Regions from separate parts of the Stenotrophomonas sp. Steno-C15 genome, predicted to be linked through region 2. Evidence: predicted binding sites of a transcription regulator. Region 2 holds the regulator's gene; the other holds the start of a gene.
What was found. Region 2 encodes FliA, which starts transcription of late flagellar genes. Its sites were predicted from a motif close to TAAAGTTTNNCNNNCNNNGGCCGATAA; they were not measured.
Positions count from the first base shown of each region.

Region 1: a site for FliA is predicted at 1,917-1,943, ahead of AC06FB_RS08755 (methyl-accepting chemotaxis protein). Genes of this name have one in related genera too.

Region 1 is NZ_JBWJPF010000008.1:90,736-93,957, reverse strand. It holds gene AC06FB_RS08765 (transporter substrate-binding domain-containing protein) at 1-669, opposite strand, end outside; gene AC06FB_RS08760 (arylamine N-acetyltransferase family protein) at 929-1,768, opposite strand; gene AC06FB_RS08755 (methyl-accepting chemotaxis protein) at 1,972-3,222, shown strand, end outside.
Region 2 is NZ_JBWJPF010000001.1:16,682-19,903, reverse strand. It holds gene AC06FB_RS00095 (MinD/ParA family ATP-binding protein) at 1-527, shown strand, start outside; gene AC06FB_RS00090 (RNA polymerase sigma factor FliA) at 524-1,267, shown strand; gene cheY (chemotaxis response regulator CheY) at 1,325-1,717, shown strand; gene AC06FB_RS00080 (protein phosphatase CheZ) at 1,717-2,322, shown strand; gene AC06FB_RS00075 (chemotaxis protein CheA) at 2,325-3,222, shown strand, end outside.

The DNA of each region.
Region 1 (3,222 bases), on a different contig from region 2:
GAGCAGGGGCCCTGCCTTGATCGCCTCGACCTCGTCGAACAGGGCCCGCAGGGCGGCAGCGGGGCGCGCCGCAGGTGCGGCCACGGCCTGCTGGATCGCAGTGAAGCGGTCGGCGAGCACGCGGTGTCCCGGATGCTGCAGTGCCCAGGCCTGCAGCGGCTGGCGCACGCCAGCGGCGGCATCCAGGCGCCGCGCGTCAAACAGATCGATGGCTGCCGCCGACGTGTCGGCACGCTCGATCGTGGCGTGCCGCAGTTCCCGGCTCAGGAACAGATCGTAGGCGGCACCCCGGCCAACGGCGATGCGCAGCCCATCGCGGTCCAGATCGGCCACCTGCCGCGCCGGACTGTCCTCGCGCACCAGGTAGGTTCCTTCGATCTCCACATACGGTGCACTGAAGGCGATGCGATCGGCTCGTGCCGGATCGATGGCGAGAAAGGCCAGGTCCCATGCGTCGTCGGCTGCCGCCGCGACCACCGATGCGGCCGCATCGTGACAGGTGAATCGCGCCTGCACGCCCATCCGCTGCGCCAGCGCGGTGGCCAGCTCCACCGAGGGGCCGCGCGGCGATCGTGCGTCGCCCCTCGCAAGGACCGGATCCCCCAGATTGATGGCGACGCGCAGATGGCCCAGTGGCGTCAGTGCACTTCGGTGATCGGCCAGGGTCATGCAGCGCTCAGCGAAGGGTGGGCAGGCCAGCATGCCCGCAACGATGCGCACGGAATGTCAGGGCGGCGCCATCCTGCGACGATGCACCCCATCGCGCATGTCGAGATTCCGGCCAGCGACCTGCTCGCGCCATTGCCTTCTACCTGCAACTGCATGGTGCCGGCCACTGGCGGGTGGCCGAGATCTGCGACAGCGAGGGCAACCGCATTGCGCTGCAGGCGCCGGTGACGCCGTAACCCGGGCACCGTGCCGCGCGGTGCTACCGTGATGCGGCGTGCGAGCGCTGCAGCCAATCGGTGATCGCCGGATCGAGCCGCGCATCGTCCGGCACGCGCAGGCCGAATGCCGACTGCAGCACGTCGCGCACGTCGGCGGCATCGCGCAGCGGGCGCTTGAGCGGCGCCTGCCCGGGGCGGTACTCGGTGTAGTTGCCACTGCCGATGGTGCGCCGCCAGTCCGGGCCGGCCAGTGAGGCGCGCAGCTGGCCAGGGAAACCCGAATCCGGGTGCGTGCACACGTACCAGTTGGCCACCACGTTGTCGATCGGCGCTGGCGACCGCAGGTCGAAGCGGTACAGCGCCCGCCATGCGTCGCCCGCCTGGGCGGACAGCACGAATTCGTCCCCGCCCGGCAGCTGCTGCAGCTGGAAAGACTCATGCGGCGTGGTTTGCGGCGCCGTTTCGTGCAGCCGCAGTGGCACCGTCGGCGTCAGGCCACCGAAGCCGGCATCGACCAGCCAGTCCTCTCCCTCCACGTGCACGCGCAGCAGCAGGTGGGTACGCGCCGTCGGGGCATCGTCCTGTGCTGCCAGCAGCACGCGCGCGCTCAGCGGCTGTGCGTCGAAGCCCACTGCCTGCAGGAGCGCCAGCAGGCCGCCGTTGAGTTCAAAGCAGTAACCGCCGCGCTGCTGGTCGAGAAGCTTGTGCTGCACGCTGTCCAGATCGATCGGCACCGCGTCGCGCAGCAGGCTGCTGAGGGTTTCAAAAGGGAGCAGGGCGTTGTGGCGCTGCACCAGCAGGGTCAGTCCGGCAAGGTCCAGCGACGGCGGAGCATCCAGTTGCAGGCGCTGAAGATAACGGGGGACGTCGAGCGGGGTCATGGCGAGGGCGGCCGGTGGGAAGAATCCCACTGTGCAACCGCAACCGGGGTTGAGGTCAAGCGCGGGCGCTGTGTCACGTCTCCGTCGCCTGGGGCCGGTACAAAGAGCGCAACCGGCACGGTGCGTGCCACGGCATCGGCAATGTGCCTAAAGTTGCCGCCGGTCAGGCCGATACAGGTGCGTCCTTCCGCCTGGAGTCTGTGATGTCGGCCGCCGTCCCCCTTCGGTCCCTGCGCACCCGTCTCATCGCGATGCGCTCGGCGTTTCCACGCCTGCTGGTCTGGCTGCAGCCGCATCGACTCAGCGTGGCCAACAAACTCAAGGCCACCCTGCTGGTCTGCGGCGCGGGCCTGGTGGCGATTGCCGCTGTCCATGCCTGGACCGGTTATGCCAGCAGCCAGGCCGCACGCAGTCAGGCCAGTTACCAGCGTGGCAGCGATCTGGCCGCACGCCTGGCGACACGGGTGGCGGAGGCGCGTCGCCTGCAGACCCAGTATGCACGCAGTTTCGACGATGCCGACCGCAGCCAGCTGCAGGCGGCCCAGCAGGCATTGCAGGTCGACCTGAATGCGCTCAGGGCGATGCCGATGGATGCCGGTCGCCGCAAGGCATTGCAGGCGCTCACCGAGGCCGCCGAGGGATTCTCGCAGGGAGTGGCCGCGCTGTTCGAACGTGTGGATGAGATGGGGCGGGGTGATGCCGGCCTGGCTGCACAACTGCAGCAGGCCGCCGATGCCCTGCAGCAGCGGGTGGATGGCCTGGACCGGCCGGCACTGGCGCTGCACCTGCAGAAGATGCGGCGCCAGGAAGCGCTGCTGCTGCTCGATGGCGATTCGACTCATGCCGACCGCGCCAGCGAAGAGAAGCTGCCGTTCGATCTGGCGCTGGCGGGGCTGCCGCCCGACGTGCAGGAGGCGCTCCGCACCGGCATGGACGCCTATCAGTCGGCACTGCTCGGCTATACCGCTGCCCGCGTCGGCCTTGATGTGGAGACGCAATCGCTGCTGGAGACGGCTGCCGGCGTGGCGCCCGCGCTCGCCGCCTTCCAGCAGGCACAGGTGAAGGCGCTGGCCCTGGCGCAGGCGCGGCAGCAGGCCGGTGCACGCACCATGAGCGTGCTGTTCGCCCTCACCCTGCTGCTGGTGGCCGGCGTGCTGATCACCAGCCTGCTGCTGGTGCTGCGCGCGGTGCGCAGGCCGATCCAGGACACCCTGCGGTTCGCCAGCGACATCGCCGATGACCGGCTCGATACCACGTTGCGCGTGCACAACGCCAACGACGAGATCGGCCAGCTGGCACAGCGCCTGGTGGACATGCAGCAGCGGCTGCGTGCGCGCATCGAGACCGAGCGTGCGATGGCCCGTGGCAACACGCGCGTACGCCAGGCCCTGGACTGCGCGCAGACCGGGCTGATGGTGGTCGATGCCGAAGGCCAGGTGGCCTACGCCAATCCT
Region 2 (3,222 bases):
CCGAGCACATCGGCCTGGTGAACGTGTTCTCCGAACTGGAACGCGAGCTGGACATCATGGTGGTGGACACCGCCGCCGGCATCACCGATGGCGTACTGACCTTCTGCCAGGCCGCACAGGACACGGTTGTCGTGGTCTGCGACGAGCCGGCCTCGATCACCGACGCCTACGCACTGATCAAGGTGCTGTCGCGCGAGCGCGGCGTGGACCGCATCCAGGTGGTGGCCAACATGGTGCGCGACCCCAACGAGGGCCGCGTGCTGTATGAAAAGCTGACCCGGGTCTGCGAGAAGTTCCTTGCCGATGTCTCGCTGAACTACCTGGGCTGCGTGCCGCAGGATGACTGGCTGCGCCTGTCGGTGCAGCGCCAGCAGCCGGTGGTGAAGGCCTATCCATCCAGCCCGGCGGCGCTGGCGATCACCGAGATCGCCCGTCGCACCGCCCGCTGGCAGGCCCCCACCGAGCCACGCGGTGGCGTTGAATTCTTCCTCGAGCGCATCCTCAAGCAACGCGGGGTGGCAGCATGAAAGGCGCGGCCCAGTACAGGGAAGTCCAGCGCTCGGCGGCGACCGAGGTCATCGCCCAGCACTCGGACCTGGTGCGGCGCATCGCCCATCACCTGGCCGCACGCCTGCCGGCCAGCGTCGAAGTGGACGACCTGATCCAGGCCGGCATGATGGGCCTGATCGAAGCCTCGCGCAGCTACGACGCCGACCAGGGTGCCTCGTTCGAGACCTATGCCTCGATCCGCATCCGCGGCTCGATGATCGACGAGATCCGCCGCGGCGACTGGGTACCGCGCTCGGTGCATCGGCGCGCCCGCGATGCGGCCGCCACCATCCGCCGCCTGGAGCAGACCACGGGCCGTGCAGCCAGTGCCACCGAGGTGGCGGCGGCCATGGACATGCCACTGCCCGAGTACCTGCGGCTGATGGAGGACGCCTCGCGCGGCCAGGTGCTGAGCCTGGAATCGCGCATCGAAGACCAGGGCGAACTGGACACCGTCGCCCAGGGCGGACCGACACCGCAGCAGGTCCTGGAACGTGGCGAGTTCGGCCGCGAACTGGGCAAGGCCATCGGCCATCTGCCCGAACGCGAACAGCTGGTGCTCTCGCTGTACTACGAGCAGGAGCTGAACCTGAAGGAGATCGGCGCGGTGCTCGGCGTGAGCGAATCGCGCGTCTGCCAGATCCACGGCCAGGCCGTGCTGCGCCTGCGCGGCCGGCTGAAGATCTTCGAGGCCGCGGATGCCGGGCTTGAAGAATGAACATGCCTGCGGCGGCCACGGCCACCGCGGGCGACTGAACAACAAAGGAACTCCGATTTGAACAAGAACATGCGCATCCTGATCGTCGACGACTTCTCGACCATGCGTCGCATCGTCAAGAATCTGCTGGGCGATCTGGGCTTCACCAACACCGCCGAAGCCGAGGACGGGCATGCTGCGCTGTCGATGCTGCAGAGCCAACCGTTCGACTTCGTGGTCACCGACTGGAACATGCCGGTGATGACCGGCATCGAACTGCTCAAGGCGATCCGCGCCGATGCCAAGCTCAAGACCCTGCCGGTGCTGATGGTCACCGCCGAGGCCAAGCGCGAGCAGATCATCGAAGCGGCGCAGAGCGGCGTGAACGGCTACATCATCAAGCCGTTCACCGCGCAGACGCTGGAAGAGAAACTGGGCAAGATCTTCGAACGCCTGGCGGCCAGCGCCTGATGGACGCCACGGTCGACAAGAACGCCCTCGTCCTGCGCCTGCAGGAAGCCCTCGACGCGCTCGAATCCGGCGACGAGAGCGCCTGGCGCCAGCGCATCGACGCCCTGGTGGCCGCACGCACGCAGCCGATGATGAGCGGCCTGTCACGGCTGGCCCGCGAACTGGGCCAGGCCCTGGGCGAACTGCCGACCGTCCCCAGCGAGGCGGGCGAGCTGGACGACGCCTGCGCGCGCCTGGACCATGTGGTGGCGATGACCGAACAGGCCACGCACCGCACCCTGGACCTGGCCGAAGAGTGCCGCAGCCTCACCGAACAGCTGCGCGCCGAAGGCCTGCAGCCGGGGCAGGATGCGCAGCTGGAACGCATCCGCCACAACCTGACCGAGATTGCCCTGACCCAGAGCTATCAGGACCTGACCGGACAGATCATCCGTCGCGTGGTCGGCATCGTCCGCCGCGTGCACGAAGGCTTTGGCGCGCTGGGCCTGCCACCGGAGCAGCATCGCACCGATCCGGCGCTGGCCGGACCGGCACTGAAGGGACTGGACCGCCACGCGGTCTCTCAGAACGACGCCGACGACCTGTTGTCGGACCTGGGACTGTAAGCATGAGCGCGGTATCCGACGACATCACCGCCGATTTCATCATCGAGGCACAGGAAATCCTGGATCGCCTCGGCGAACAGCTGGTGTCGCTGGAACAGGCGCCGCAGGACGCCGACCAGCTCAACGCCGTGTTCCGTGGCTATCACACGCTCAAGGGCGGCGCCGGCTTCCTCGGCATCACCGCCATGGTCGAGCTGTGCCATGCCGCCGAAGAGGCACTGGGCGCCGCCCGCGCTGGCCAGGCGGTGCTGCAGCCGCATCACTTCGATGCCGCACAGCAATCACTGGACTACCTGCAATCGATGCTGGATGCCGTGTCTTCCGGCAACGAACCCGGCTATGCCCCGCCGGACCTGATCGCCCAGTTCGACGTGCACGGCGCTGCTGCGCCGGCCGCCGCCGCTCCCGCAGCGGCCGCGCCCGCTGCCGGTGACCTGATCACCGACGACGAGTTCGAGGCCCTGCTCGATCAGCTGCACGGCAGCAACGCCCCCACCGCAGTGGCGACGCCGGCCAAGGCCGACGATGGCCTGATCAGCGAGGATGAGTTCGAAGCCCTGCTGGACCAGCTGCACGGCGGCGCCGCCCCCGGCGCGAAACCCGTGGCTGCCCCGGCGGCGGCGCCTGCACTGCCCGCACCGCGCCCGGCGGCCGCCGCGGCCAAGCCCCCCGCCAACAAACCGGTGGCCGAGGCCGAGCACACCGTGCGCGTGGATACCAAGCGGCTGGATGCGATCGTCAACCTGATCGGCGAGCTGGTGCTGTCGCGCAACCGGCTCAAGACCCTGCGTGCGCGCCTGCGCGACGAGGAACTGGACCGCGCCGTGTCGACCCTGGACATCGCCACCGCGCGCCTGCAGTCGGCAGTGATGCGCACGCGCATGCAACCGGTCGGCAAGG